2 regions of the Burkholderia sp. AU30198 genome follow, and region 2 is predicted to be linked to the other one. Evidence: riboswitches for the same ligand, from Rfam matches in the RefSeq annotation. Region 2 holds a riboswitch; the other holds the start of a gene.
What was found. A riboswitch is a leader RNA that binds a small molecule or an ion and turns the genes downstream of it on or off. The one in region 2 is predicted to bind manganese.
Positions count from the first base shown of each region.

Region 1: it holds a riboswitch for manganese, as region 2 does, so the genes downstream of both, LGN19_RS31585 (TMEM165/GDT1 family protein) here and LGN19_RS28760 (sodium:calcium antiporter) in region 2, are expected to answer to the same signal.

Region 1 is NZ_JAIZSA010000018.1:160,608-176,533, forward strand. It holds gene LGN19_RS31525 (tetratricopeptide repeat protein) at 1-111, shown strand, start outside; gene LGN19_RS31530 (MFS transporter) at 196-1,491, opposite strand; gene LGN19_RS31535 (hypothetical protein) at 1,512-2,792, shown strand; gene LGN19_RS31540 (DUF2968 domain-containing protein) at 2,872-3,564, opposite strand; gene LGN19_RS31545 (gamma-glutamyl-gamma-aminobutyrate hydrolase family protein) at 3,679-4,869, opposite strand; gene LGN19_RS31550 (GntR family transcriptional regulator) at 5,150-5,830, shown strand; gene LGN19_RS31555 (amidase) at 5,837-7,213, shown strand; gene LGN19_RS31560 (disulfide bond formation protein B) at 7,353-7,865, shown strand; gene xdhC (xanthine dehydrogenase accessory protein XdhC) at 8,543-9,553, shown strand; gene LGN19_RS31570 (adenosine deaminase) at 9,572-10,597, shown strand; gene LGN19_RS31575 (hypothetical protein) at 10,625-10,972, shown strand; gene guaD (guanine deaminase) at 10,969-12,285, shown strand; yybP-ykoY riboswitch at 12,435-12,572, shown strand; gene LGN19_RS31585 (TMEM165/GDT1 family protein) at 12,651-13,223, shown strand; gene LGN19_RS31590 (DUF4136 domain-containing protein) at 13,278-13,979, opposite strand; gene pepN (aminopeptidase N) at 14,167-15,926, shown strand, end outside.
Region 2 is NZ_JAIZSA010000015.1:180,379-196,304, forward strand. It holds gene LGN19_RS28710 (multicopper oxidase family protein) at 1-889, opposite strand, end outside; gene LGN19_RS28715 (TolC family protein) at 891-2,387, opposite strand; gene LGN19_RS28720 (hypothetical protein) at 2,384-2,665, opposite strand; gene LGN19_RS28725 (hypothetical protein) at 2,756-3,160, opposite strand; gene LGN19_RS28730 (heavy metal response regulator transcription factor) at 3,405-4,076, shown strand; gene LGN19_RS28735 (heavy metal sensor histidine kinase) at 4,073-5,482, shown strand; gene LGN19_RS28740 (MFS transporter) at 5,502-6,710, opposite strand; gene LGN19_RS28745 (DUF1289 domain-containing protein) at 6,818-7,003, opposite strand; gene dmeF (CDF family Co(II)/Ni(II) efflux transporter DmeF) at 7,006-8,295, opposite strand; gene LGN19_RS28755 (metal/formaldehyde-sensitive transcriptional repressor) at 8,308-8,583, opposite strand; yybP-ykoY riboswitch at 8,704-8,870, shown strand; gene LGN19_RS28760 (sodium:calcium antiporter) at 8,952-9,962, shown strand; gene arsH (arsenical resistance protein ArsH) at 10,045-10,782, opposite strand; gene arsC (arsenate reductase (glutaredoxin)) at 10,760-11,182, opposite strand; gene arsB (ACR3 family arsenite efflux transporter) at 11,203-12,273, opposite strand; gene LGN19_RS28780 (ArsR/SmtB family transcription factor) at 12,270-12,602, opposite strand; gene LGN19_RS28785 (copper-binding protein) at 12,800-13,171, opposite strand; gene LGN19_RS28790 (efflux RND transporter permease subunit) at 13,168-15,926, opposite strand, start outside.

The DNA of each region.
Region 1 (15,926 bases), on a different contig from region 2:
ACCGGCGACGACTGCCCGTGGTATCCGCAGGCCCGGCTCGCCCGCCAACCCGCGCCCGGGCAATGGAATGACGCGGCGGCCGCGGTCGCCGGCATGCTGCGCGAAGCCTGAACGCAGACGAAAAAAGGGAGCGCGCCGCGCTCCCTTTTTCAATGCGATGCGTGCGGCCCGCGCCGCGCGACATGTGGGGGCCCGTCAGGCCGCCTTGTACTGGTTGCGCGCCTCGGGCGTGCGGTACAGCACGAGTGTCGCGACCAGCCCGCAAATCGCGGCAACGCTCAGCCACAGCCCCGGCGCCGCCTTGTTCCCGGTCTGATGAATCAGCAGCGTCGAGATCGCCGGCGTGAAGCCGCCGATCGTCGTCGCCAGGCTGTACGCCAGCGAGAAACCGGCCGTGCGCACGTCGGCCGGCATCACTTCGGTCAGCGCGACGACCATCGCCCCGTTATACGACGCGTACAGGAACGACAGCCACAGCTCGACCGCGAGCAGCCGCAGGAACGACGGATCGCCGACGAGCCACAGCACGGCCGGATAAGCCGACAGCAGCGTCAGCACGGTGAACGCGATCAGCACCGGGCGGCGCCCGATGCGATCGGACAACGCACCGGACAACGGCAACCACACGAGATTGGAAATCCCCACGCAGACGGTCACAACGAGCGCGTCGAGCGACGACAGGTGCAGCACTTCCTTGCCGAACGTCGGCGTATAGGCGGTGATCATGTAGAACGACACCGTCGTCATGATCACCATCCCCATGCCTGCCACCACGATGCCCCAGTTGTCGAGCATCGAACGCATGATCTCGCCCATCGTCGGACGATGGCGCTTCGCGAGGAATTCGTCGGTCTCCTTCAGCGAACGACGGATCAGGAACAGGAACGGCACGATCAGGCAGCCGATCAGGAACGGAATGCGCCAGCCCCACGCGGTCATCTCCTCGGCCGGCAGCGCACGGTTGAGCAGCACGCCGACGAACGCGGCGAACACGACGGCCACCTGCTGGCTGCCCGATTGCCACGACGTATAGAACCCCTTGTGGCCCTTCGTCGCGATCTCCGACAGATACACCGACACGCCGCCGAGTTCGACGCCCGCCGAAAAGCCCTGCAGCAGCCGGCCGAGCAGCACGAGCGCCGGCGCGAGCACGCCGATCGACGCATAGCCGGGTATCGCAGCCACCGTGAGCGTGCCGAGCGCCATCAGCCCGAGCGTCAGGATCAGCCCCTTGCGGCGGCCATGGTGGTCGATGTACGCACCGAGCACGATCGCGCCGACCGGCCGCATCAGGAAGCCCGCGCCGAACACCGACAGCGACAGCATCAGCGACGCGAATGCGTTGCCGCTCGGAAAGTAGGTTTTCGCGATGGCCGACGCGTAATAGCCGTAGACCATGAAGTCGTACATTTCCAGGAAGTTGCCGCTGACGACCCGGAACACGGTGCGGAATTTCGATTCCTGCGCGATGGCGTGTGACGCGGTAGACATGTTTTTCTCGCTCAGCTCGGATGGCGCGAATCCGCGCCGCATGGATCCGACGACACACGCGGCGCCGGGCCGGCGCGCACGGGCATCGCTGCCTGCCGGCGGCGCGCCGCGCAGCGACGCGCGCACCGGCATGGTTCGCGCATCATGCCACGCCAACCCGACATTTGCCTTGTGTCGCCCCTGCCGTTGCTCTCGCAGCGTTCTCCTCGTACAAGTCGTCCCGAAACGGAAGCAAAAATCAGATTGATCTGATCGACCGGCCTTCGCCGGCTGACCACAATGTCTCGATTTGCAACGACAGTTCCGCGCCGCACCGGTACGGTTGCCCGTGTCGCGTGGCGCACCGCCCTATGACCCCATCGCACCTCGTCCCCGTTGCAGGCGTGCTCGCCCGCCCACGCGTCGCTCCGCTCGATCACGTGCCGTCGTTCGGCCGCGACTGGATCTTTCGCGACGCACCCGGTACGCAGCCCGGCAAGCACTGCGTCGCGACACTGGCGACGTCCTGCATCGACGTGGACCGGCCGCACCGCGCGTGCCACTGGGAGCCGCTGCCCATCGCAGTGCCCGCCCCGATTTCCGCCGGGTCGCCGGTTGCGCTGCCTGCCGCCGCCGGCCGGCGCTCCCGCCGTATCGCCGGCGGCGCTCGCGACCGGCGTGCGAGGTACGCGCTCTGCTGGAGCATCGGCGCGCTCGGCATCATCGGCTGGCTGATCGCCACGCATGAACCCATTGCAGGACTCGGGCTCGCCTACGCAATTCAAACGGCCGACGGCGCACCCGATCACGCGACGTCGTCGTCCGGCACCGTGCGGGTCGCGACGGTTCAGCCGCATACGTCGTCGAACGCTGCGCCGCAGCGCAAGATGGCCGCGCCTGTCGCGACAACGGCCGGATCACCGCAGGCCACGCACCACGTCACACGTCATCCGGCATCGCTTCGTCCGCAGGCAACGTCCGACATGCCGCGCCAGGCCACTGCTTCGTCGCCCCGTTCGAACGGCAAGCACGGGACAGCGGCACCGGCCCGGCGCCCGACCATGCAGCGGCTGGCTGCGCGCCCGCCGGTCCGGCGCAACACGGTCGACACCCGGGCACGCGATCGGCTCGCGACCGCGCCGCGCGCAATCGCCCATTCACGCGACACACTCGACGATCCGCTCACGCTGATCGCGATGGCAAGCGCGCTGCGCGCTACGCAGCCAGCCCGCGCAACGCACGCCCCTCCGGTCAATTTCGACTGGACGACGCAACTGTCCCACCGCCGCGTGACCGATACGCCGGACGCATTTGCACGCTGACAGCCGCGCCATAAAAAAACCCGGCGAAGCCTCGCTTCGCCGGGTTTTGCTCGTCTCTCCGCGTCCGTCTGACGAATCGTTACTTGTGCGCGGGCAGCCCCGTCTCGGTCTGCTTCTCGAGCTGTCGCACCTGCTCCTGCAGATCGCGCAGCTGCAGCTGCGCGGCCCGCTTCTCGACCTGCAGCGCCTGTGCCTGCTCCTGCGCCGACCGCTGCCGCTGCGCGACTTCGGCCTGCTGGCTGCGCGCAACGCTCAGGTCGGCCTGCAACTGCTGCGCACGATTCGCCTGCAGCGCGATCACACGCTCGAGAAACGCCTTCTGCGCCTCCAGCTCGGTACGGCGGATCTCGATATCGGCAAGTTGTACGGTCTGCTGAACGAAGTTCGCGTACACCATCTCCGCACGGCTCTTCTCCTGCGACCGGATCACGCGCCACAGGTGCTTGTCCTGGAACAGCGCGACGTAGTACGTCATCTCGTGCGGGTCGAACATCAGGCTCGCGCCGTAGCTGCCGTTGTAGGTCGTGCGCATCTCGACGATCCGGCCGTCGTGCAGCATCTGCGTCAGCTCGGCAACGTTGCCTTGCGCGGACGCATCCGTCACAGCCACGCTGGTTGCCGCGGGGTCGCCACGCAGGCTCGTGACCGCCGGACGCGTGCCGGCGGCAGGCGCGGTCGCATCGGCAGACCAGGCCGTGCCCGCTTGCGCACAGGCAGCCAGCGCAACGATCCACGTTGCGCATCGTGCAGGGGAAAAATTTCGGAAAGCCAACGTCAGACTCCGGCGAACGAATCGGGACTCGCGATTATCGTTCAAAACGAAACGGCCGCATCTCGAATTCATCGGGATGCGGCCGGCCTTCGTACGACGCGAAGCGTGCGGCTGTTACAGGCGTGTTTCGCGCGCCGCGCGCAGGAACGCATCGAGCAGCGGCGTGCAGTCGAGCAACTCCGAGCCGCCGGCACGATGGAACTCGGGGTGCCACTGCACGCCGACGACGAACGGCGAACGCCGATGGCGAATGCCTTCGATGATCCCGTCGCCGGCCGACACGGCCTCGATGTTCAGATCGCGGCCGAGATCGCGAATCGCCTGATGGTGAATCGAGTTGACGATCGCTTCACTGCGCCCGGGGAACATGCTCGCAAGCGTCGACGAATCCGGAAAGCGGATCGCGTGACGATGCTGGTCGTAATGCTCGCTCACGTGCGCATTCGCAGTCGGCACATCGGTGGCGATGTCCTGGTACAGCGAGCCGCCGAACGCGACGTTGATCAGCTGGCAGCCGCGGCACACGCCGAGGACGGGTTTGCCGGATTCGACGAACTCGTGCAGCAGCTCGAGTTCGTACATGTCGCGCACGCGATCGCCCGGCCATTCAGGGCGGGCGTCGGAGGCGGCATAGGTTTGCGGGGATACGTCTGCACCACCCTGCAGCAGCAGGCCGTCGAGATGCTTCGCGTAATCGCGCAGGCGGATGTTGCTCGGGTGAATCATGCCCTGATGGCCGACGGTCGGGATCATGAACACGAGCACATCGCGCGACATCACCCAGTGGGCGATCGACTCCTCGAGATACTGCAGCGTCTTGCCGCGCAGCCCCTTCGCGCCCGGTTCCGGATGGAAGATCCGCGCCGACACGCCGATGCGCAGCGTGCGCTGCGTGATGCGCTGGCCGGCACGGTCGAACAGCCGGCGCGCACGCGCGACCACGATCCGGCCGAACACCGACCACGGCGTGTCGCTCTGCTTCAGGTAGGCCGGCGGCGCATTCTGCGCGCTCGCGGGCGGCGGGCGCGGCGTGTCGAAGTCGGGCTGTGCGCCGAACCCCGGCGGCGGCGCGCCATGCTTCGGCGGCGCGGCAGCGGCAGCGCCATCGACGGCGGCGCCCTTGGCACCGGGCGCGCCCGGCTCGGACGCCGCCGCAACCGGCGACGCGCCGCCCGCGGCGACGTTCTGCGCGGCGGCCTGGGCTGCCGGCGCATCGGGCGCGTTCGCCGGATCGGTACGGGGAGAATCGGAAGAAACGGAGGAGGTGCCGGGCAGACCGGCCGGGGAAGGCGTGTGTTCGTTCATGACGATGGTCTGGTACGTCGCTCACGCGTATGGATAAACGAGGATTCATTATGCTTCAGCGCACGATCGAGCGGCAAACCTGCAACATCCTGTCGATATTGTTGCAAGTCGGCGGCAAACTGCGTCGGGGAGCGTTCCCGCCCGCGCGCCGGCAACGCCAATGCTTCGCGACCGGTACTGGACACCAGTGATATATCACAATAATATCCAGGCATCGTCCACGCTTCCCGATCGCCCGCGCCATGATCGCGCCCCGCCCGGCCGCCGCACCGCCCTCCGCATGAATGCCCTGACCGACGTCACCCCCAACCGCCCCGCCGCGCCGGCGGCCAGCCTCGCCGACCGCGCGTACGCGCTGATCCAGCGCGACATCACCACGATGCGCCTGAAGCCCGGCGCCGCGCTCAACGAAGCCGATCTCGTCGCGCGCACCGGTATCGGCCGCACGCCGGTGCACCAGGCCGTGCATCGGCTCGTGCTCGAAGGGCTGCTGTCCGTGATGCCGCGCAAGGGATTGATGGTGCAACCGCTGTCGCTCGACGACATCGTCGCGGTGATCGACGTGCGGCGCATCAACGAAGCGTACTGCGCGGAACTCGCCGCGCGCCATGCGACGCCCGACGATCTCGCACGCCTGGCCGCGCTGCTCGACGAAGGACAGGCCTGCGTCGACACGCACGACGTCGAGGGCATGATGGAACTCGACCGCGCGTTCCACCAGGCGATCGCCGCCGCTGCGCGCAATGCGGTCCTCGCCGAGATCCTGCGCGCGCTGCACGAGCGCTCGCTGCGCTTCTGGTTCGTTACGCTGTCCGAACCTCACCATCTCGCCGACGTCCAGCACGAGCATCGCGCACTGTTCGATCGGCTGTCCGCGCGCGACGCCGCCGGCGCGCGTGCGGCCGTCGAAAGCCATATCGATTCGTTCCGCTCCACGCTTCTTCAACATCTTCGTCCCTGAGCCGCCATGACCACTTTCACGCCCTTCCCCCCGCTCGCCCAGCTCGCCGCCGACCTCGCCGCCGGCCGGACCACGAGCCGCGCGCTCGTCGACACCGCGCTCGACCGGATCGCCGATCCGTCGGGCCAGGGCGCGGTCGTCTTCACCGAAGTCGATGCCGACAACGCCCGCGCGGCCGCCGACGCGCATGACCGGCTGCGCGCCGCCGGCACCGTGCTGTCACCGCTCGCGGGCGTTCCCGTGTCGGTCAAGGACCTGTTCGACGTCGCGGGCCAGGTGACGCGCGCGGGTTCGCGCGTGCTCGACGGCGCGCCGGCCGCACACACCGACGCGGTCGCCGTCGCGCGGCTCAAGCGGGCGGGCGCGGTGCTGGTCGGCCGCACCAACATGAGCGAGTTCGCGTTCTCGGGCCTCGGGCTGAATCCGCACTTCGGCCATCCGCGCTCGCCGTACCACCGCGACGTGCCGGGCGACGCGCGGATTTCCGGTGGCTCGTCGTCCGGCGCGGCCGCGTCCGTCGCCGACGGGATGGCCGCCGTCGCGCTCGGCACCGATACGGGCGGCTCGATCCGCATTCCCGCCGCGCTGTGCGGGCTGACGGGCTTCAAGCCGACCGCGAGCCGGATCCCGACGCAAGGCGGCGTGCCGCTGTCGACGACGCTCGACTCGTTCGGCCCGATCGGCCTGACGGTCGCCTGCTGCGCGCTCGTCGACCGGATGCTCGCGGGCCTCGAACCGCACGTGCCGGCCGCCCGGCCGCTCGAAGGCGTGCGGCTCGGCGTGCTGACGAACTACGTGACCGATGGCGTCGATGCCGACGTCGCAGCCGCGCTCGACACTGCGCTCAAGCATCTCGAAGCCGCCGGCGCGATCGTCACGGAAGTGCGCTTCCCGGCGCTCGACCGGCTGCCGGACATCAACCGCTTCGGCTTCTCGCCGATCGAGGCCTACGCGTGGCATCGCCCGCTGCTCGACAAGCACCGCGACCAGTACGACCCGCGCGTGCTCACGCGGATCCTGAAGGGCGAACCCGCGAGCGCGGCCGACTATCTCGACCTGCTCGCCGCGCGCACGGCGATGCTCGACGAAGCCGCGCACACGGTCTGGTCGCGCTTCGATGCGCTCGTCTCGCCGACGGTCCCGGTCGTGCCGCCGCGCATCGCCGAACTCGAAGCGGACGACGCCGCGTTCACGCGCACCAACGCGCTGATCCTGCGCAACCCGAGCGCGTTCAACTTCCTCGACGCGTGCGCGCTGTCGCTGCCCTGCCATCCGCGCGACGCGGCACCGGTCGGGCTGATGCTCGCGGCCGCACCGCATCGCGACGACGCGCTGCTCGCGATCGGCCAGGCGGTCGAGGCCGTGCTGAACACGATCCGCTGACCGCGGCCAACCGACCGCCGGCGGACTCGGCGCGTGGTGCGGCAGGTTGCCGCACGCGCGCTGTCAGTTTCGTGCCAGACCGTTCGCGCTAAAATCGCGCGATTGTTTTCCGGACCGACCCAAGAGGAACCCCGCCGACATGAACGACTACACGCTCGCCATCCGCCGCGAACGCCGCCTGCTGATGCTGCTCGGATGGGTGTGCATCGCCCTGCTGGCCGGTGCGCTCTATCTGCAGTACGTGAAGAACGAAGATCCGTGCCCGCTGTGCATCATCCAGCGCTACTTCTTCTGCGCGATCGGGATCTTCGCGTTCCTGGCCGCCGGGATCCGCAACTGGCGCGGCGTCTGGGTGCTCGAACTGCTGATCGCGATCGCCGCGGCCGGCGGTGTCGGCACGGCCGCCCGACATCTGTCGATCCAGATGAATCCGGGCTTCAGCTGCGGCTTCGACACGCTGCAGCCGATCGTCGACAGCCTGCCGCCCGCGCAGTGGTTCCCCGGCATGTTCAAGGTCGCCGGGCTGTGCGAGACCGTCTATCCGCCGATCTTCGGCATCCTGCTGCCGGGCTGGGCACTGATCGGCTTCGCAGTGATCCTGATCGCGGTCGTCGCGAGCCTCTGGCGCCATCGCCGCAAGCTCGTGGCCTGACCGGCCGGTTTCAACCGGCCTGCGCGCGGCCCGCTCGCCCGGGCCGCACACCGCCGACCGGTGACCGGTGACCGCCGGCCCCGGAGCGCTCGCCGGCCCAACCCGGCGGGCCGCACCTGAGCAGCCGCACCGGGGCGGCTCCACCTAGGTGGCCCCGCCTGGCCGGTCCCGCGTAAACACCTACTCCGCCGCCGCCCTGCGATCCGGGTGAGCGCACATCGCGCGACTTCCGCGCCCAAGCCCCGCCACGCCTGCGTTTCGGCCCGACGTGCACGCATCGGCGCCCCGATCCCGCGCGGCGGGCCTATGATCGACATGATCGCCGCCTGATAGCCCGGATCACCGCCCCGCGATGTTCCCGTCGCGTTGCGGTGCTATCTTCGGGACTGGATGGCGATCTACGTGCGCGAGGCCAGGCGGTCTCACCACCCCTGCGTAACGCGCGCCCGATCCGCAATGTCGACTGGATTCATCATGACAACGCACACCATCCGCATCCATCACCCTCATGGCGTCCGCGCATCCGGCGGTGCCGTCCGCACGCGCCGTCCGCGCGCTGCCGCCGCACCGCATCGGCCATGCGGCCGGCCCGCCCCGCTCCCGTCCGTCATCGTTGCCGCCACGCTCGCCAGCCCGCGCCGCGTGTCGTGCCGCGTCGTCCAGAACGGAGCGTGCTGATGGAAGCCTGGCTCGGCGATCTGCAGCAACTGCTCGCGCACGGCGAAGCGGCCGTGCTCGTGACGGTCGCGCACACCGACGGCTCCGCGCCGCGCGAAGCGGGCACCAAGATGCTCGTCACGCGCGACACGGCGCGCCACACGATCGGCGGCGGTCATCTGGAATGGAAGGCGATCGAGATCGCGCGGCATCTGCTGAAGGATGGCGCGCACGTGCCGCATGCCCGCCGGCTCGAGCGGCTGGCGCTCGGCCCGAGCCTCGGCCAGTGCTGCGGCGGCGCCGTGGTGCTCGCGTTCGAGCGGCTCGATGTGGGCGATCTCGGCTGGATCATGTCGCTCGCGAAGCGAGTCGCGGCCGGCGCCGCGACCGTCCGTAGCGTATCATTCGGCCCCTCGCCGGGCGCGCCGCTGTTGAGCGAGCCCGAATCGGAAGCCGCGCGTGCCGACTGCCTGCTGTGGGAAACCGGCGGCGTGTCGCTGATGACCGAAACGATCGCACCGTATGCGTTCCCCGTCGTGCTGTTCGGCGCCGGGCACATCGGCACCGCGCTCGTGAAGGTGCTGGCGACGCTGCCGTGCCACGTGCGCTGGATCGACGGGCCCGATGCGGCGTTCCCTCCGGCCGATGCGCTCGCCGGCATCGGCAACCTCGCGATCGAAGCGGCCGCTGCCCCGGCCGATGCAGTCGACGCAGCACCGCCGCAGTCCTACTTCGTCGTGATGACGCACGACCACGCACTCGATTTCGTGCTGGCCGAGCGCATCCTGCGGCGCGGCGACTATGCGTACTTCGGGATGACCGGTTCGCACGCGAAACGCGTGCAGTTCGATCACCGCCTCGCCGCGATCGGCATCGACCCGGCCCAGGTCGCGCGGATGCGCTGCCCGATCGGTGTCGAAGGCATCATCGACAAGGCACCCGAAGTGATCGCGATCTCGGTGGCTGCGCAATTGCTGCAGGCCGTCGAGGCAAACGCGAATGCGTCCGCGCAGGCTTCCCCTACCTACTGACCGACCAAGAACGACGCCATGACCCCGACATTCAAGGACAAGATTGCCCGCGCGCCGAAAGCGGAGCTGCACATCCATATCGAAGGCTCGCTCGAGCCCGAACTGATTTTTGCGCTCGCGCAGCGCAACGGCGTGAAGCTCGCGTACGACTCGATCGACGCGCTGCGCGCCGCATACGCGTTCACCGACCTGCAGTCGTTCCTCGACATCTATTACGCAGGCGCGAGCGTGCTGCTGACCGATCAGGATTTCTACGACATGACGGCCGCGTACTGCGAACGCGCGCTCGCCGACAACGTCGTCCATACCGAGCTGTTCTTCGATCCGCAGACGCACACCGAGCGTGGCGTGCCGATCGAGACGGTGGTCGCAGGCATCGAGCGCGCACTCACCGATGCCGAACAACGCGGGCTGTCGAGCAAGCTGATTCTGTGCTTCCTGCGCCACCTGTCCGAAGAGGACGCGCTCGCGACGTTCGAATCCGCGCTGCCGCTGTTCGAGCGCTATCGCCATCGCCTGATTGGCGTCGGCCTCGACTCGTCCGAGCTCGGCCATCCGCCGACCAAGTTTGCGCGCGTGTTCGAGAAGGCGCGCGCACTCGGGCTGAAGCTCGTCGCGCACGCGGGCGAGGAAGGCCCGCCCGCGTACATCTACGAAGCGCTCGACGTGCTGAAGGTCGACCGGATCGACCACGGCGTGCGCAGCATCGAGGACGCGGCACTCGTCGAGCGCCTCGCGAAAACGCGCACGGCGCTCACCGTGTGCCCGTTGTCGAACCTGAAGCTGTGCGTGTTCGACGACATGGCGAAGCACACGCTGAAGGCGCTGCTCGATCGCGGCGTCGCGGTGACGATCAACTCCGACGATCCGGCCTACTTCGGCGGCTACGTCAATGAAAACTACTTCGCGACGGCCGAAGGGCTGCAACTCACGGATGCCGAAGTCCACGCGGTGATCCGCAACGGCTTCGAGGCGTCGTTCATCGAACCGGCGCAGCGCGACGCACTGTACGCGCGCCTCGACGCGTACTGGCAGGCCGCGTGACGGCCGGCATCGAGGAACGCTAGACAGATGAAACACGGCAACGGCATCCGCTTCGCGACCACCGGTTCGGCCTTGCGCCGGGCCGGTCGCCTGCGTGCGCGCGTGGCGACGGCTCTGTCCGTCGTCGCTCGCTCGTGCCTGCCGTCGCGGTTTGCCGTCGCGTTCGCGCCCCCGTCGGTCGCAAGCACGACGGCTGCGAGGCCCGCCGGCAACCACTCGCTGGCGGCTTCGGCCGCCACGTTCGCCCGCGCCATCGCATCCGGACGTGCGGCACGCAGCGTGCCGCACCCGCTCGCGAAGCACCGCCCCGCCCCCGTGCGGCGTCGCTCGTTTTCTTCTGTTCGCCTTACCTTGATGCAGGACCATTCGTCATGACGCAAACCGCTTTCCGTTCCCAACTGCTGACCTTCAACGGCGACCCGGCGCAATCGAGCCAGGCCGCGAACCATGAGACCGACGGCCTCCTGATCGTCGACGACGGCAAGGTCGTCGCGGCCGGCCCGTACGCGCAGCTCGCCGCGACGCTCGCGCGCGACGCGATCGTCCATGACCTGCGCGACAAGCTGATCGTGCCCGGCTTCATCGACACGCACATCCACTACCCGCAGACGGACATGATCGCGTCGCCGGCACCGGGCCTGCTGCCGTGGCTGGACAAGTACACGTTCCCGACCGAGCGCCAGTTCGGCGATCCGGAACATGCGCGCGAAGTCGCCGACTTCTTCGTCGACGAGCTGCTCGCGTGCGGCACGACGAGCGCGCTCGTCTACTGCACGGTGCACAAGCAGTCGGCCGATGCGCTGTTCGCGGCGAGCGACGCGCGCGACCTGCGGATGATCGCGGGCAAGGTGCTGATGGACCGCAACTGCCCCGAATTCCTGCGCGATACCGCGCAATCGGGTTATGACGACAGCGCCGAGCTGATCGGCCGCTGGCACGGCAAGGGCCGCCAGATGTACGCGCTCACGCCGCGCTTCGCGCCGACGTCGACCGAGGCGCAGCTCGAGGCGTGCAGCGAACTCGCGCGCCGCCATCCGGACGTATTCGTGCAGAGCCACGTCGCGGAAAACGTCGACGAGGTGAAATGGGTGGCCGAGCTGTTCCCCGGCCATCGCAGCTACCTCGACATTTACGACCGCTACGGGCTGCTGCGTCCGCGCGCGGTGTACGGCCACTGCATCCACCTCGACGACGAGGACCGCCGCCGGATGGCCGAGACGCGCACCGTCGTCGCGCACTGCCCGACGTCGAACTTCTTCCTCGGCAGCGGGCTGTTCGATTTCGACAAGGCCGGCGAATACGACGTGCCCGTCACGCTCGCGACCGACGTCGGCGGCGGCACGTCGTTCTCGATGCTGCAGACGATGAACGAAGCGCACAAGGTCGCGCGGCTGTCGGGCCACCACCTGACCGCGACGCGGATGTTCTGGCTCGCGACGGCCGGCGCCGCGCAGGCACTCGACCTCGCCGATACGGTCGGCACGCTCGCGCCGCGTACCGAAGCCGACTTCGTCGTGCTCGATCCGCGGGCCACGCCGCTGCTCGCACGCCGCACGAAACGCGCGGACTCGCTCGAGGAACTGCTGTTCGCGTTCGCGCTGCTCGGCGACGACCGCGCGGTGTACCGCACCTATGCGGCCGGCAAACTCGTCCACGAGCGCGGTGCGGCACGCCGCCCCGCCGCGTAACGGCCTGCCCGGAGGCTCGTCCCGGCACGCGCGCGCATCCGCCGCCGCGCCTGCCGGGCCGCCGAAGATTGCCGTATCCCGATCCCGCCCCGACGCCGGGCGCCGCGCCGCCTGACCGCTTTCCCGCGCGCGACGCGCCGTGCTAGAATTCGCCGCTCATTGGGGAGTAGCCGCTCCGCTCGATGTCCCGCGCCCCCGGCGCGCATCGTGACGGAGGCGTCCGTCAACAGACTTGGCCGTATGGCCATGGCGGACGCAGCCACCTAGGCCTGGCGAGACCGATGGTTCACAGTGCGCCGCATCAGGGCCCGGCGCGCCGTGGATCGTCGCTCGCACGCACAACACCGGCCCGTGGAACCCCATCCGTGTCCCAAGCCTTCCTGATCTCCACCGGCGCCGTCGCGCTCGCTGAAATCGGCGACAAGACCCAACTGCTTTCCCTCGTACTGGCCGCGCGCTATCGCAAGCCGATGCCGATCATTCTTGGCGTGCTCGTCGCGACGCTCGTGAACCACGGTTTCGCCGGCGCGCTCGGCGAATGGCTCGGCGCGCTCGTCACGCCGTCGATCATGCGCTGGGCGCTCGCGTTCTCGTTCATCGCGATGGGATTGTGGATCCTCGTGCCGGACAAGCTCGATGCCGACGAAGCCAATGCCAACCGTTCGCGGCTCGGCGTGTTCGGTGCGACCCTCGTCGCGTTCTTCCTCGCGGAAATGGGCGACAAGACGCAGATCGCGACCGTCGCGCTGGCCGCGCGCTTCCAGGACTACATCGGTGTCGTGGCCGGCACGACATTCGGGATGATGCTCGCGAACGTGCCGGCGATCCTGCTCGGCGACCGCTTCGCGCACCGCCTGCCGACGAAGCTCGTGCACGGGATTGCAGCCGTGCTGTTCGTCGTGCTCGGTGCGCTCGCGCTGCTGGGCATCGGGGTCTGACGGGAAGGAAGATGGCGGGCGCGGCCGGACGGCCGCGCCGAGACTGACGCCGCGTTACTTCGCGGCGGCTGCGCCTGAAGCGGGCGCCGCCGGCACCGCTCGCTCGTTGGCGGCCGGCGCGGCCGGCCCGCCGCGCTTGTCGACCGGCAGCCGCACCGTGCGGACCGCGCCGTTCGCCAGCGGGAAATCGGCGAGCGCGCTGCGCGCGAGGAACGGCATTGCATACAGCAGCGCGCCGTTGTCGCCGGTCGTGCGCGCGGTCACGTTGTAGACCTCCTTGCCCGTCGCGCGCTCGGTAATGCGAATGCCGAGCGTGTAGTCGAACACCTGATAGGTCTGCGCGACATAGCCGGCCGGCATCGGCCCCCAGGGGCCCCACGGTCCCCACGGCCCGCCCCGCCAGTACGGCCCCGGGCCGGCGAACCACGGATCGTAGTAGACCGGCTGCGGCACGGTAACGAGATCGCTGCCGACCCCGTACGTCAGCCCGACGAGATAGCGGGCCTGCGCGGCCGGCGCCTGCCGGAACGCATACGTGGACAGTTCGTTCGCGACGATCGGTTCATAGGTCGACTGCTCGATGCTGTGCTTCTGCGCATCGCTGCGCGTGAACGCATAGGTGCGTGTCGCGTCGCTGCCGCTCCAGTCGGAGAAGGCCGTGACCTGGGTCGTCACGTAGCTGGTACAGCCGGTCAGCAGCGCCACGCACAGCACCGCCGCCCAGCCCGCACCGCGTTGAATCCAATCGCGTTTCATGTTGATCCTCTTCGATCCGTCACCCGTTCGTCGCACCGCGCGAACCGTAACGGGATGCCGATAATACGCGGACTCCCGGAACCGGTAAAAAGTTCGCCCGGCACGCGGCCGCAAGCCTTTGTACAATGGCCCGGTTCGCCCGGCCCGTGCCGCGGGCGCGTCCCCCACTCCACCGATCTCGACGACCATGTCCGACAACGCCTCCTCCACCGTGATCCGCCGCGCCGACTACACGCCGCCGGCCTTCCTCATCGATTCCGTTGCGCTCGAATTCGATCTCGCGCCGGCCCGTACGATCGTCAGGAATACGATGCGCGTGCGCCGCAATCCGGACGCCGCGCCCGCGCCGCACCTGGAGCTGATGGGCGAAGCGCTCGAATTCGTCGGCGCATGGCTGGATGGCACGCCGCATGGCGCCGTGCGTGCGCACGAACACGGGCTGACCGTCGAGAACGTCCCCGACGCTTTCGAGCTGACGCTCGAAAGCGCCTGCGCACCCGACCAGAATACGACGCTGTCGGGCCTCTATGTGTCGAGCGGCAACTTCTTCACGCAATGCGAAGCCGAAGGTTTCCGCCGCATCACCTACTTCCTCGACCGCCCGGACGTGATGGCGTCGTACACGGTGACGCTGCGCGCCGACCAGGCCGCCTACCCGGTGCTGCTGTCGAACGGCAACCTCGTCGATTCCGGCGACCTGCCCGACGGCCGCCACTTCGCGAAGTGGGAAGACCCGTTCCGCAAGCCGAGCTACCTGTTCGCGCTGGTCGCGGGCAAGCTCGTCGCAATCGAGGAAAAGATCACGACCGGCTCGGGCAAGGAAAAGCTGCTGCAGGTGTGGGTCGAGCCGGCCGATCTCGACAAGACGCGTCATGCAATGGATTCGCTGATCCACTCGATTCGCTGGGACGAGAAGCGCTTCGGCCTCGAGCTCGATCTCGACCGCTTCATGATCGTCGCGGTCGGCGACTTCAACATGGGCGCGATGGAAAACAAGGGGCTCAACATCTTCAACACGAAGTACGTGCTGGCGAACCCCGAGACCGCGACCGACACCGACTTCGCGAACATCGAATCGGTGGTCGGCCACGAGTACTTCCACAACTGGACCGGCAACCGCGTGACCTGCCGCGACTGGTTCCAGCTGAGCCTGAAGGAAGGCCTGACGGTGTTCCGCGACCAGGAATTCTCGGCCGACATGGCCGCGGGCGACGCCATCGAATCGGCGGCCCGCGCGGTCAAGCGCATCGAGGACGTGCGCGTGCTGCGCCAGCTGCAGTTCGCCGAGGATGCGGGCCCGATGGCCCACCCGGTGCGCCCGGAGAGCTACGTCGAGATCAACAACTTCTACACGATGACCGTCTACGAGAAAGGTTCGGAAGTCGTGCGGATGTACCAGACGCTGTTCGGCCGTGACGGCTTCCGCAAGGGGATGGACCTGTACTTCAAGCGCCACGACGGGCACGCGGTGACCTGCGACGACTTCCGTCACGCGATGGCCGACGCGAACGGGCGCGACCTCGCGCAGTTCGAGCGCTGGTACAGCCAGGCCGGCACGCCGCGCGTGTCGGTGCGCACCGCGTACGATGCAGCCGCGCGCCGTTATACCGTCACGCTCGCGCAGGGTTACGGCGACGCATCGCCGGCCGCGCGCGAAACGCAGCAAGGGCCGCTGCTGATTCCGTTCGCGATCGGCCTGATCGGCCGCGACGGCCGCGACCTGCCGCTGCATCTCGACGGCGAAGCCGCCGCCGCAGGCACGACGCGCGTGCTCGACTTCACCGACACCGAGCAGACCTTCACGTTCGTCGACGTGCCGGAACAACCGCTGCCGTCGCTGCTGCGCAACTTCTCGTCGCCGGTGATCGTCGAGTACGACTACAGCGACGACGACCTCGCGTTCCTGCTCGCGCACGACAGCGATCCGTTCAACCGCTGGGAAGCCGG
Region 2 (15,926 bases):
CCGCGACATCGGCCGTCACTTCCGGCCAGCGCGCGGCCGGCGGAATCCAGCCGCCGTCGGTGCCCGCGACTTCGAAGCTGTAGCCGTGCAGATGGATCGGGTGATTCGTCATCGTCAGGTTGCCGAAACGAATCCGCACGCGGTCGCCCGCGCGCACCGGCAGCGGATCGATGCCCGGGAACACGCGCGAGTTGAACGTCCACATGTTGAAGTCGGTCATCTCGTTCACGCGCGGCGTGTAGCTGCCCGGATCGATGTCGTAGGCAGACAGCAGGAACACGAAATCGCGATCGACCGGCATCGTGCCGCGGTCCTTCGGGTGCACGATGAACATGCCCATCATTCCCATCGCCATCTGCACCATCTCGTCGGCGTGCGGGTGATACATGAAGGTGCCGTGCGCTTCCAGCTGGAACTCGTAGACGAAGGTCTTGCCGGGCGGGATATGCGGCTGCGTGAGGCCGCCGACGCCGTCCATCCCGTTCGGCAGCCGCAGCCCGTGCCAGTGGATCGTCGTGTGCTCGGGCAGCCGGTTGGTCACGAAGATGCGCACCTTGTCGCCTTCGACGGCCTCGATCGTCGGGCCCGGCGACTGGCCGTTGTAGCCCCACAGGTTCGCGTTCATGCCGGGCGCCATCTCGCGCACGACGGGCTCGGCCGTCAGGTGGAATTCCTTCCAGCCGTTCTTCATCCGCCACGGCAGCGTCCAGCCGTTCAGCGTCGCGACGGGCGTGTACGGGCGGCCATTCGGCGGCACGAGCGGCGGCTGCGTAGCGGCTTTCGCCATCGTGGGCGCTTCGGGCAGCGATGCGGCGCCGGCCTTGCTGACCATCGCGGCGCCCAGCAGCGCGGCACCCGAGCCGCTGAGAAATTGTCGACGGGACACCATGTCAATGACCTTCCGGATGCGGTTGCGTCGCGGGCGCCGGTTGCGCCGCGGGGGTGGACGCCGGCTGCGGCGCAGCGTCGGCGTTTGAAGTGGCTTCGGGCTGGGGGGATTGCGTCGCGCGCGGCGTGGCGCCCGGCGACGGCAACCGGCCCCCGACGGCCATCTGCAGATCGGTTTCGGCGAGCCAGTAGTCCTTCAGCGCATCGATGTAGCCGTTGACCGCGCCGACCTGTTCACGCGCATCCGTCAGCAGCTCGAACACGCTCGCGAGCATCCCGTTGTAGCGCAGCAGCAGCTCGTCGGAGATCGTCTTGCGCAGCGGCACGACTTCGTCGCGATAGTGGGTCGCGACGTCGTAGCTCGTCACGTATGCCGCATACGATTCGCGCACGTCGGAGCGCGCATCGATAGCGGTCTTCGCGAGCCGGTTCGCCGACTGCATGTAGACGGCCTCGGCCCGCGCAACCTTCGCGCCGCCCCAGTCGAACAGCGGAATCTCGACGCTGATCTCGTAGCCGTGCTCGTGTCCCTTGCCGGTCTCGTAGTTGTTCACGTAGCCGAGATCGACCGCATTGACGAAGCGTGTCGCTTTGCTAAGGCCAAGCGACGACGCGACGCCCTGCGTCTGCAGCTTCGCAGCCTGGATGTCGAAGCGGTTGCTCATCGCGAACCGTTCGAGATCAGGCAGGTTCGGCCGCGCTTTCGGCAGGTCGGGCAAGCGCTCGGGCAGCGTGTACTGCGTGCGCTCGCCCCACAGGCCCATCGCGCGTGTGAGCTTCTCGCGCGCGGCCACCGCCTGCTGGCGCGCCTTCGCGTGCTGCGCAACCGCATCGGCATGGAACGCCTGTTCGCGTGCGTAATCGAGGCGGCTGAAGTTGCCGGCCTGCCGCATGCGCAGCGCGAGTTCGGCGGCCGCGCTCGCGGCCTCGCGCACCTGTTGCGCGTAGTTCGCGGCCTGCTCGGCGGCAACGGCCTCGACGTATGCGCGGCGTGCGTCGGCTGCCGCCTTCAGCATCGCGTCGGCCGTTTCGAGCTTGGTCTGCTCGAAGCGACGGCGTTCGATGTTCGTCGCGAGCGGCATCGTCAGCAGCGCGAACACGTTCGCCGAGAACGTGCGGCCGAGCGTCAGCTCGCCGTCGCCGGCACGCGTGCGGCTGAACGCGAAGCGCGGGTTCGGCAGCCGGCCGGCCTGCACGAGATCGGCCTCCGACAGCCCCAGTTCCGCGTACGACGCCTGCAGGCCACGGTTGTTCAGCAGCGCGACCTGCACCGCGTCGTCCATCGACAGCGGCTTGGCAAGCAGCTCCTTCGTGCGCTTGTCGACGGCTTCGCGGTCGGCGTCGGTCCTGACCACGATCGCGTCTTTTCCGATGCGCTCCGACGCGGCGGACGACACCGCGTCGAACCCGCCGTCCTTCGAAAACGTCGTGCAGCCCGCGAGGAACGCCAGCACGGCAGCGGCCGCGCCGATCCTCGGCGATATCGCAAGCATCGTCATGGCGCGGCGCCTCCGTGCTTCGAATGCGCAGTGCCGTTTCCGGCCGCACCGCCCGTCGCACGTCCTTTCGCGGGCCGCTCCATCACGTCCCGGTTCAGTTGTTTCCAGCCCGGGCCTTCGTCGTCCCGATACGGCCGGTAGCCGTCGAATGCGGACGTCACGGTGACATCCGGCACCGCCGCGGCGGCATCCGCCGGATCGGGCAGCGGGGTTTGCGCAGGCGCGAGCGACGGCACGAGGGCCGCCGCGCCAAGCAGCGCCGCAGTAATCAATCGCATGAATGAGTCTCGTCGTGAGTCGTCCGGCTGGCGTGATGCCGCCGCCGGAACGGTTTGCAGAGCGCGGCAGGTCGGAGCCGCGGGCAGGGGCTAGACGAGAAGCCGGCGCGGCGGCCGGTCGATGCCGCCGGTCAGGAACGACACGACGACCGGCGTCGGCGCGAAAGAGACGAGCGCGATACCGATACCCGACGCAACGGACACCGCGGAGAGATCCGCCATGCCGATGCCGAGGCAGCAGGACGCGCACGCGGAGCACGGCTGGGCGTGGCGCGCATGATCGTCTTGCTCGTGCTGATGCCTATGCTGGCCACCGTTCGCGCCCGGCACCGCGTGCGGCGCTGCCGAATCGTCAGCGCTTGCCCCTCCTTCCACGTGCGGCATGGCGACGACTGCGCCCGTGCCCGCGCATGCCATCGACACGGTCGCGAACGACTGGATCGGCAGGCTCAGCGCCAGCAGCACGACGAGGACGAATTTGCGCCAGTACGACATGGATGCGGAATCAGGCAGGCAACGACCGGATGGGCCGGCGCGGCGCCGCGACGGCGCGCTCCGGGGACAAGACGGCCGCAGCTTATCGCCGCCGCGGTGACGACGACATGGCCGAAACATGACCGGCGTTTCATGACAATTCCGTCATCCGGTGGTCATCCTTCGCGCACGCGCGGCGCCGTAAGCTCACGCGTTACACTGACCGGCTGGAATCACGGATGAATCACGGACAGCCTGCCTCACCATGCGGATACTGATAGTCGAAGACGAACCCAAGATGGCGTCGTACCTCCGGAAAGGGCTGATGGAGGCGAGCTATACGGTCGACGTCGCGGAAAACGGCAAGGACGGGCTGTTCCTCGCGCTGCACGAGGATTTCGATCTCGTCGTGCTCGATGTGATGCTGCCGGAAATGGATGGCTTCGAGGTGCTCAAGCGGCTGCGTGCGCAGAAGCAGACACCCGTGCTGCTGCTCACGGCGCGCGAGGCGATCGAGGACAAGGTCGCCGGGCTCGAACTGGGCGCCGACGACTACCTGCTCAAGCCGTTCGCGTATGCCGAGTTCCTCGCGCGCATCCGCTCGCTGCTGCGGCGCGCGCCGCGCAACGTGCGCGACATCCTGCATGTCGCTGATCTCGAAGTCGACCTGATCCGCCGCCGCGTGCGGCGCGCCGACACCCGCATCGACCTGACCGCGCAGGAATTCGCGCTGCTGCAGTTGCTCGCCGAGCGCGAGGGCGAAGTGCTGACGCGCACCTTCATCACGTCGCAGATCTGGGACATGAATTTCGACAGCGACACGAACGTCGTCGATGCAGCGATCAAGCGCCTGCGCGCGAAGATCGACAACGCCCATGAGAAGAAGCTGATCCACACGATCCGCGGAATGGGCTACGTGCTCGAGGATCGCTCGTGACCGCGAGCCCGGCCTCGTATTCGCTGCTGCGGCGCCTGACACTCGCGTTCGCGGTCGTCGCCGCGCTCGTGTTCGCGCTGACCGGCGCGTACCTCTATCGCTCGCTGTCCGCCGAGCTGACGCGGCGCGACGACATCGAGATCTCCGGCAAGCTCAACCAGTTCCTGCAACTCGCGCGCGCGAGCGGATCGATCGCCGCGCTGCGTGCCGATCCGGCCGTGTTCCACGAGGTGCTGCTGTCGCACCCGGGCGTGTATCTCGGTATCTACGATGCGCAGAACCGCGCGATCGTCGAGCATTCCGACGAAGCCGGCAATACGCTGGCGTCGGTCATCTCGGCGCAGCACCCCGCCGGCAGAGCCAGCGGGCCGTTCACCTGTTCGCCGCCCGGCATCGGCACGTCACGTTGCGTGTATGCACGCGCCACGCTGCCATCGGGCGATGCGATCCAGGTCGCGCTTGCGCGCACGGCGACCGATCGCCACTCGCTGCTCGAAAGCTATCGCGTCGACATCTGGCTCGCGGCGGCCGTGGGCGCGCTGCTCGTCGGTGCGCTCGGCTACGCGGTCGCGTCGCGCGGCCTGCGCCCGGTCGAGAGCCTCGGCCGGCAGACGTCGCGCATCGAGGCACACAACCTGAACGCGCGGCTCGACGCGCGCGGCGGCCCGGTCGAGCTGCGTGAACTCGCGACGTCGGTCAACCGGATGCTCGACCGCCTCGAACGCGCGTTCGTGCGGCTGTCGCAGTTCTCGTCCGATCTCGCGCACGACATGCGCACGCCGCTCGCCAACGTGATCAGCTCGTCGCAGGTCACGCTGTCGCGCGCGCGCACGACCGAGGAATACGAAGCGCTGATCGATTCGAACATCGAGGAATGCGAACGGCTGCAGCGGATGATCGAGAACATGCTGTTTCTCGCGCGCACCGACAACGCGCGACAGCACCTGAAGACCGCCGAACTCGACGCGGGCAGCGAGCTGCGCCGGCTCGCGTCGTATTTCCAGGCGCTGGCCGACGAAGCCGGCGTGCGCATCGACGTGCACGGCGAAGCGCCGGTCGTCGCGGATGCGACGCTGTTCCGGCGCGCCGTCAGCAACCTCGCGTCGAACGCGCTCGAACATGCGGAAGCCGCGTCGACGATCGAGCTGGCCGTTTCGGCGCAAGGCAGCTACGCGGTTGTCGAAGTTACTAATCGTGGCGCCGCGATTCCGCCCGAACAGGTCGAACGGATCTTCGAACGCTTCTACCGCATCGATTCGTCGCGGCACGGCGCGGCGCGCAACGCGGGGCTCGGGCTCGCGATCGTGAAGTCGATCATGGAGCTTCATCGCGGCAAGGTCGAGGTCGCGAGCCGCGACGGGCGCACGACGTTCGCGCTTTATTTTCCGCGCGGCACGGACAGCTAGACCGCTCGCTGCGCTCCGGCTAACGATCCTGCGCGGCGCCGAACGACGTTCGAATGCAGACGAGCAGCACGATGGTCGCCGTGCTGAACACGGCCCCTGCGTAGAACGTCGCCGCTGCGCCCACCCGATCCCACAGGATGCCCGCGACGACACTCGACACGAGCGTCACGACACCGCCGACCAGGTTGAACACGCCGAATGCCGTGCCTCTCAACTCGGCCGGCGCGGCATGCGCGACCATCGTCGCGAGCAGCCCCTGCGTCATCCCCATATGGAGCCCCCACAGTGCGACGCCGACGAGTACGGTTCCCCAGTGCGTGCCGTGTGCGAGCACGAGATCGGCCGCCATCAACAGCACGAGCCCGGCCGCCATCAGCTTCGTGTGGCTCGTCGTGTCGGCGAGCTTGCCGAACGGATAGGCCGACAACGCGTACACGACGTTCATCGCCACCATCACGAGCGGCACGAGCGCGACGGGTACGCCGCTACCCATCGCGCGCAGTACCAGAAATGCCTCGCTGAAGCGGGCCAACGCGAACACGGCGCCCACGGCGACGACCCACCAGTAGCGGGCGCCGAGTTGCGCAACGACATCGCGACGGATCGGGTTGACGCGCGGCTCGCCCGGCGCACGCGCCGGCTCGTCGATACCGAACGCGAGCAGCGCCACGGCCAGCACGCCGGGGACCACGGCCAGCCAGAATGCGAGGCGGAAGTCGTCGTGCCACACCAGCATGATGATGACGGCCAGCAGCGGCCCGAGGAACGCGCCCACCGTATCGAGCGACTGCCGCAGCCCATAGGCGGCGCCGCGCAGGTGAACCGGCGTGACATCGGCCACCAGCGCATCGCGCGGCGCGCCGCGAATCCCCTTGCCGATCCGGTCGACGATCCGCGCCGTCACGACGAGACCGATAGTCGGCGCGATCGCGAACAGCGGCTTGCTGAGCGCGCCGAGCCCGTATCCGGCGACCGCCAGCCATTTGCGATTGCGCAGGTAGTCGCTCAGCGTGCCGGAGAACACCTTGACGACCGGCGCAGTGGCCTCGGCGATCCCCTCGATGACGCCGATCGCGGTCGCGCTCGCGCCGAGCCCTGCCATCAGGAACATCGGCAACAGGCTGTGGATGATTTCCGACGACACGTCCATCAGCAGGCTGACGCAGCCCAGCACCCAGACGCTGCGTGGAATCTGACGGAGAATGCGGGTCGATGATCCGGTCTGCATGGGTCGCTCTCGATCGTCGAATCGTGGCACGGGACGCCGGTCATACTACCGCTCGCAGCAGGACATACCGCACGCGCGAGTTGTCGGGCCCCTGCCCCGCGCGCCCTTCACTCCCCCGGCTCGCGCCGGATCTTCGCTTGACGACGATTGCGGTCGTTCAGTATCTGGTGCCGGCGATGGTCGGTCATCTTCTTCCAGTCGCGCGCCTCGTCGCGCGTGCGCAGGCAGCCCACGCAGAATCCGGTGCGACCGTCGAACGCGCACAGCTCGGTACACGGCGATTTCACGGCCACGGTCAGGCCGCCTTCGCCGGCGCCATCACTTCGACGGTCACGTGGGAAACGCCGTCAAAGCGCGCGACGAGCGCATGGTAGAAGCGCGCGTCACGCGCCGCGTCGGCGGTCTCGACCGACACGATCGCGCTCATGTGGCCCGGGCCGACGCGCCACACGTGAAGGTCGTTGACCTTGTCGCCCAGCACCTCGATCGCATGGCGCACGCGCTCCGCCAGCTTGCGATCGACGTTGACGTCGAGCAGGATGCCGCCCGTATCGCGCATCAGCCCGTACGACCAGTTCGCAATGACGAGCGCGCCGATGATGCCCGCGACAGGGTCCATCCAGACCCAGCCGAATGCACGTGCGAGCAGCAGCCCGATGATCGCCAGCACCGACACTGCGGCATCGGCAATCACGTGAACGTAGGCCGACCGGATGTTGTGATCGCGGGTGGTGGCAGCGTGCGCACCTTCGTGATGATCGTGTTCGACGAACGTCAGCGCGTGCTCGATGCCGTTCAGCGTCACGATCGCATCGAACGCATGCGGCTCGGGAATGGTCTCGCGCGATTCCAGGAACCCGTTGCGCGCGACCATCGTGAAATGCTGTCGCGACTGGTCGGGACGGATGGTCGTGATCGAGACGGACACCCCGTCGAGGCTCGATTCGCCGGTTGCGGGCGCAATCCGGAACACCGGCGGCACGCCGTCTTCGTACACCGATACGTCGAACACGCCGGCTGTCGAGAAGACCCTCATGGCTTCGTCCGCGTGATCGTCGTGTGCGTGCCCATGTCCATGCCCATGGCCATGCCCGTGATGGTGGCCGTGATCATGCCCGTGATGGCCGCCGCTCAGCAGCCACACGCTCGCCAGGTTGACCGCGAGGCCGAGCACCGCGATCGGAATCGCCTCGCCAAAATGAATGGGCACCGGCGACAGGAATCGCGCGACGGCCTCGTAACCGATCAGGATCGCGATCATCGCGAGCACGATCGCGCTCGTGAACCCGGCCAGGTCGCCCAGCTTGCCGGTGCCGAACACGAAGCGCGGATCGTCGGCATGCCTGCGCGCATAGGTGTAGGCCAGCGCGGCGATCAGCATCGCGCCTGCGTGCGTCGACATGTGCAGCCCGTCGGCGACGAGCGCCAGCGATCCGAACATCGTGCCGCCGACGATCTCGGCCACCATCATCGCCGCGCACAGGCCGATGACCATCCATGTCTTCCGTTCGTTCTGCTCGTGCGCGGCGCCGAGGAAGATATGGTCGTGCCCCGCGCCGAACGCGTCATTCGTGAAATTGCTCATGTTCCGCCCCGATTACTTGAAATAGCTGTGCACCACGTCGATCAGCTGCTCGGTCGCGCTGCCTGCGTGCTCATCCGGCCCGTGTGCATCGACCATGTGCTCGCGAATGTGGTCTTCCAGCACGACGGCCAGCAGCCCGTTCATCGCGCCGCGACAGCTCGTGATCAATTGCAGTACCTCGTTGCAGCCGCGCTCGTCCCCGAGCGCGCGCTCGATCGCCTCGACCTGGCCCTTGATACGGCGCACTCGGTTCAGCAACTTCTGTTTTTCACGAACGGTATGACTCATCGATGACGGACTCCTGCATAGGGAGGGGGAGTATATATCCCGAAGGCTTCCCCTATAGGGGAGAGGGGTATATTTTTTTGAGATGAAGGCTTGTCGAAAGAAATCTGCTCGGCTAGACTGCCCTTCGTCTTTGGGGAGTAGCCTGCTTTCCGTCCCGGAAAGCGAACGCGTCAACACACTCGGCCTGCGGCCGTGGCGCGTTCAGCCTGATCGGCTTGGCGAGACCATGGGCGCATCACGTCGTTCCTGGTCGGACGTCGTCGGATGCGCCATGGTTCGTCAGCGTCCGACCACGGAGTCCCCATGTTCCCCACCGCCTTTTCCCCGCGTTCCGCCGCCGTCCGCGCGCATGCCCGCGGAGGTGCCGCATGACCTTCATGTTCATCGAACTGGCGTTCATGCTGGTCGTCATCCTCATCGCCGCCGAGGTCTTCACCAATGCGCTCGAACATCTCGGCGAACGCCTGAAGATTTCCGAAGGCGTCACCGGGTCGCTGTTCGCGGCCGTCGGCACCGCGCTGCCCGAAACGATGGTGCCGCTGCTCGCACTGGCCGGCGGCACGGCGAACCAGGCCGTGAACGAGGAGATCGGTGTCGGCGCGATTCTCGGCGCACCGCTGATGCTCGCGACGCTCACCACCTTCCTGATGACGCTCGCCGTGATCCGCTCGCGCGGACTGCGCGGTACGATCGCGCCCGAACGCACGGGCTTCGTGCGCGACCTGAACTACTTCCTCGCCGCGTTCTCGCTGGCCACCGCCGCGATGTTCGTCCCGCATCACAACTGGGCCGTGCGCGTGCTGCTCGCGGCGATGCTGGTCGGCATCTACGTGATGTACGTCGTGATGACGTTCCGTGCGTCGAACCAGCTCGTCGATGCCGGGCACGGCACCGAAGCGCCACACAAGATGTTCCTGTCACGCACGGGCCTGCCGACCAACCTCGCGACGATCGCGCTGCAGTTGCTCATCGGCCTCGCGCTGCTGGTCGGCGGGGCGAAGGGCTTCATTCACGGCGTGGAGGGCGTGTCGCACGTACTCGGCGTATCGGCACTGCTGCTGTCGCTGATCATCGTGCCGATCGCGACGGAATTGCCGGAGAAGGTCAACAGCGTGCTGTGGATCCGCCGCAAGAAGGACACGCTCGCGTTCGGCAACATCACCGGCGCGATGGTGTTCCAGGGCACGCTGCTGCCGGCGATTGGCATCATGCTGACGCCGTGGGAGCCGCGCCCCGAAGTGCTGACCGGCGTGATCATCACGCTCACGGCGGCGGCGTGGCTGCGCTTCAATGCGCGCACGCGCGGGCTCGCGATCTGGGCGTTGCTGGCGAACGGGGCGGGTTATGCGGGGTATCTGTTCCTCACGCTGGCGCGCTGATCTTGCTCACCGGACGCGCCGGGCACGACGCCGCTGCCCCGGCGCGAACGATGCACCACCGCGCCGCCCGCCCCCGAGCGATTCAGATGCGCGTCTGGTTCACGCGCTGCGACAGTTGTTCGGCGCTTTCCTTGCGCTCGCTGTAGCGGTCCGTCAGATACACGCCGACGTCGCGCGTCAGCAGCGTGAACTTGACCAGTTCCTCCATGACGTCGACGACCCGATCGAAATACGCGGACGGTTTCATCCTGTCGTCGTCGCCGAATTCCATGAACGCCTTCGCAACGGACGACTGGTTCGGAATGGTCAGCATGCGCATCCAGCGCCCGAGCACCCGCATCTGGTTGACCGCATTGAACGATTGCGATCCGCCGCTGACCTGCATGACCGCCAGCGTCTTGCCCTGCGTCGGCCGTATCGCGCCGACCGACAACGGAATCCAGTCGATCTGCGATTTCATCACGCCGGTCATCGCGCCGTGCCGCTCGGGCGAGCACCACACCATGCCCTCCGACCATTGCACGAGCTCGCGCAGCTCCGCCACTTTCGGGTGGTGCTCCGGCGCATCGTCGGGCAGCGGCAAGCCGGCCGGATTGAAAATCCTTGCTTCGGCGCCCATGGCCGTCAGCAGCCGCGCCGCCTCCTCGACCAGCAGCCGGCTGAACGAGCGCGTGCGCAATGACCCGTAGAGAAGCACGATTCGAGGCGGATGCGTCGACGGTTGCGCGGGCTGCAGCCGGCTCGCGTCCGGTACGCTGAAAAGCGTGGCATCGAGTTGCGGCAGAGCGTTCAGGCTGTCAGACACGCTTGCCCTCCGCATCGATCACGATTTCGCCGTCTTCCTTCGCAAACGGCCGTTGCTGCGGATCGGGCAGGATATCGAGCACCTGCTCGGACGGGCGGCACAGCCGCGTGCCGAGTGGCGTCACGACGATCGGGCGATTGATCAGGATCGGATGGGCGACCATGAAGCCGATCAGGTCGTCGTCGCTCCATTTCGGATTGTCGAGATCGAGCGCTTCATACGGTGTCCCCTTGCGACGCATCACGTCGCGCACGGGGATGCCCATCGCAGCGATCAGCGCGCGCAATTCATCCTGGCTCGGCGGCGTTTCCAGATAAAGCACGACGCGAGGCTCGACGCCCGAGTTGCGAATCAGGGCCAGCGTATTGCGCGACGTGCCGCAATCGGGGTTGTGATAGATCGTGATGTCGGTCATATCCGGATTCCTGAATGATTTCACGCGCGCTCGTACCAGCCCTTCGACCGGTTGACGACACGCACGACGAGCAGCATGACCGGCACTTCGATCAGCACGCCGACGACGGTTGCAAGCGCCGCGCCGGAGTGGAAGCCGAACAGGCTGATGGCAGCCGCGACTGCAAGCTCGAAGAAATTGGACGCACCGATCAACGCCGAAGGGCAAGCGATGCTGTGTTTCTCGCCGACGACGCGATTGAGCCCGTACGCGAGCGCCGCGTTGAAGAACACCTGGATCAGGATCGGCACCGCGAGCAGCGCGATCACCAGCGGCTGCTTCAGGATCGCCTCGCCCTGGAACGCGAACAGCAGCACCAGCGTGGCCAGCAGCGCGGCGATGGACCACGGGCCGATCTTCGCCATCGCGCGGTCGAACGCCGCCTGCCCCCTGGCGAGCAACAGCCTGCGCCACGCTTGCGCGAGGATCACCGGGACGACGATGTAAAGCACGACGGACGTGAGCAGCGTCGCCCACGGCACCGTGATCGCGGACATCCCCAGCAACAGGCCGACCAGCGGCGCGAACGCGATCACCATGATGCTGTCGTTGAGCGCGACCTGCGACAGCGTGAACAGCGGATCGCCGCCCGTCAGCCGGCTCCATACAAACACCATCGCCGTGCATGGCGCGGCGGCCAGCAGGATCAGGCCGGCGATATAGCTGTCGATCTGGTCGGCGGGCAGCATCGGCGCGAACAGCTGCCGGATGAACAGCCAGCCGAGCAACGCCATCGAAAACGGCTTGACGAGCCAGTTCACGACGAGCGTGACGCCGATTCCCCGCACGTGCTGCCGAACCTCATGCAACGCGCCGAAGTCGACCTTGACGAGCATCGGCACGATCATCACCCAGATCAACAGCCCGACGGGCAGGTTGACCTGTGCGTATTCCATGCGGCCGATGTGCTGAAAGAGTTCCGGCAGCGCCAGGCCCAGCGCGATGCCGAGCACGATGCACAGCGCTACCCACACGGTCAGGTAGCGCTCGAAGAAGCCGATGGCGGGCTGCGCCGCCACGGCTTGCGATGGGGCAACGTTCGAGCCGGTCATGTGCGATCACCGCAGCAATCGGGCGCGGCCGGTACGCCACAGGCAGCGCCGGCGCAGCAGTTCTCGGTCAGGAACCCGATGAGCCCGCTCATCGATTCGAAATTCGCCGCGTAGTAGATGAACCGGCCTTCCTGGCGCGCAGTGACCAGGTCGGCGTGCGACAAATCCTTCAGATGAAACGACAGGCTCGACGGCGACAGCCCGATCTGCTGCGCGATCGCGCCGGCCGGCAGCCCTTCGGGCCCGGCCACGACCAGCGCGCGGAAGATGGCCAGGCGCGCTTCATGAGCAAGCGCGCCCAACGCGCGCACGACGAGATTGGAGTCCATGGCGCGAAGGATAGCGCCATCATTTCGATATTTCAAGTATTGTTTAAATATCGAAGCCGATCCCCTGCCGACCTGTATCCAACCCGTCGTGCACCGTCAAACGCCGCCGCACGAGCCGCTTCCGGCTCGACATGCGCGGCGCCGGTGCAACCGCCGTCCCGGTTCACGGGCAGGCGATGCACCGGCGCATCCTCGGATCAGGACGCCTTCATCAGCTTGACGATCGTCAGCGTGCCGTCGACCTTCTCGATCCGCACCTTGACCTTGTCGCCCGCATGCGCGTGCTCGAGCATCATCGCGTCCTTCGCCTTGAACGCCATCGTCATCGGCGGCATGCCGACGTTCTCGAGCGCACCGTGCTTCAGCGTGATCTTGCCGCTCGCGGCATCGACCTTCTTCACTTCGGCGTCGGTCAGCGCGGCATTCGACTCGCCCGCGCCGCCCGACGACATCTTCATGCCGGACATGTCCATGCCGGCCATGTCGCCCGCGGCAAAGGCGGGGGTGGCGACCGTGCCGACAGCAAGAACGGCGGCAGCAGCAACGGTGACGGTAATCAACTTCTTCATCGGGATTCTCCGGTTGGGATGGATGGCACGTGCGTGCCGTGAGGAACTGCATTGGCATGCCGCGCGTGGCCCATGCTTCGCGCACGACGGCGCTGAAGCAGGAGCCATGCGGCGGGAATGACGAACATCGACAGCAGCGGCGCCGTGACCATGCCGCCGACCATCGGCGCGGCGATGCGCTGCATGACTTCTGACCCGGCGCCGTGCCCGACCATGATCGGCACGAGGCCGGCGAGCACGACGGCCACCGTCATCGCCTTGGGCCGCACGCGCAGCACCGCGCCTTCGCGGATCGCGTCGAGCAACAGCGCATCGGTCAGCGGTTCGCCGGCATCGAGCCGGCGCTGCAGCGCACCCTTCAGGTACAGCAGCATCACGACCCCGAATTCGGCGGCCACGCCCGCGAGCGCGATGAAGCCCACCGACGTCGCGACGGACACCGCATGGCCAAGCGCCCACACGAGCCAGAAGCCGCCGACCAGCGCGAACGGCACCGTCGACATCAGCAGCAGCGCATCGGCCGCCGAGCCGAACGTGAGGAACAGCAGCACGAAGATCACCACGAGCGTCACCGGCACGACGGTGCGCAGCTTGGCCGCCGCGCGCTCGAGATACTCGAACTGCCCCGACCACGCGATCGAATAGCCGGGCGGCAACGCGACCTGTTGCGCAACGGCCTGCTGCATCGCGCGCACGGCGCTCTGCAGATCGGTGCCGCGGATGTCGACGTACACGTAGCCGGACAGTCGCGCGTTCTCGCTGCGGATCATCGGCGGCCCGTCGGCGATTGCGATGCGCGCGACGTCTCCCAGGCGGATCTGCGCGCCGCGCGCGGTAACGACCGGCAATTGCCGCAGGTTCTCGACCGAATCGCGCACCTCGCGCGGGTAGCGGATGTTGATCGGGAAGCGCTCGCGCCCCGCGATCACTTCGCCGACGTCGTCGCCGCCGACCGCCGACGACACGACCGACTGGATGTCGGCCACCGACAGCCCGTAGCGCGCGGCCGCGAGCCGGTCGATGTCGACGTCGATGTAGCGGCCGCCGTTCAGCCGTTCCGCGAGCGCGGACGTGACGCCCGGCACAGGCTTCACCGCGGCCTCGACCTGCTTCGCGATCGCGTCGATCCCGGCGAGGTCCGGCCCGGAGATCTTCACGCCGACCGGCGTCTTGATGCCGGTGGACAGCATGTCGAGCCGGTTGCGGATCGGCGGCACCCACACGTTCGACAGGCCCGGCACCTTCACCGTGCGGTCGAGTTCGTCGACGAGCTTCTCCGGCGTCATGCCGGGCCGCCATGCGCTGCGCGGCTTGAACCGGATCGTCGTCTCGAACATCTCGAGCGGTGCGGGATCGGTCGCGGTATCGGCGCGGCCCGATTTGCCGAACACCGTGTCGACCTCGGGCACCGTCTTGATCAGTCGGTCGGTCTGCTGCAGCAGCTCGCTCGCCTTGTCGGCCGAGATGCCCGGCAGCGCGGTCGGCATGTACAGCAGGTCGCCTTCGTCGAGCGGCGGCATGAATTCGCCGCCGAGCCGCGACACCGGCACGGCCGTCAGCACCAGCGCGACGACCGCGACGCCGATCGCAAGCCACGGGCGCCTGAGCGTCGCTTCGAGCAGCGGACGGTACGCGCGGATCAGCACGCGGTTGATCGGGTTCGCGTGCTCGTGCGGAATGCGGCCGCGCACGAGATAGCCCATCAGCACCGGCACCAGCGTCACCGACAACCCGGCGGCGGCGGCGATCGTGTAGGTCTTCGTGAATGCCAGCGGCGCGAACAGCTTGCCCTCCTGCCCCTCCAGCGAAAACACCGGGATGAACGACAGCGTGATGATCAGCAGCGAGAAAAACAGCGCGGGCCCGACTTCCGCGGCCGACGTCGCGACGAGCTCCCATCGTCTGGCCGGCGTGATCGGTTCGCCGGGATGCGCGTGGTCGTACGCTTCGAGATGCTTGTGCGCGTTCTCGATCATCACGATCGCCGCGTCGATCATCGCGCCGATCGCGATCGCGATCCCGCCGAGCGACATCAGGTTCGCATTCACGCCCTGGTAGCGCATCACGATGAACGCGGCCAGCACGCCGAGCGGCAGCGACAGGATCGCGACGAACGCGCTGCGCAGGTGGAACAGGAACACCGCGCAGACGAGCCCGACGATCACGAACTCCTCGATCAGCTTGTCCTTCAGGTTGCCCACCGCGCGCTCGATCAGCTGCGAGCGATCGTAGGTCGTGACGATCTCGACGCCGGGCGGCAGCGAACGCTTGAGGTCGGCGAGCTTCGCCTTCACGCCCTCGATCGTGGTCAGCGCGTTCTTGCCCGAACGCATCACGACGACGCCGCCCGTCACCTCGCCCTGCCCGTTCAGCTCCGCGATCCCGCGCCGCATCGCGGGGCCGACCTGGATGCGCGCGACGTCGCCGAGCAGCACCGGCGTACCGGTGTCGTTCGTGCGCAGCACCACGTGCCGGAAATCGTCGAGCGTGCGCAGGTAGCCGGTCGAGCGCACCATGTACTCCGACTCGGCCAGCTCGACGACCGAGCCGCCGGACGCCTGGTTCGCATTGCCGAGCGCGTTCGCGACTTCCGCCTGCGTGATGCCGTACGCGCGCAGCTTGTCCGGATCGAGCACGACCTGGTACTGCTGCACCATGCCGCCGATGCTCGCGACTTCCGACACGTCCGGCACGGCCTTCAGCTCGAACTTCAGGAACCAGTCGTTGAGCGCGCGCAGTTGCCCGAGATCGTGAC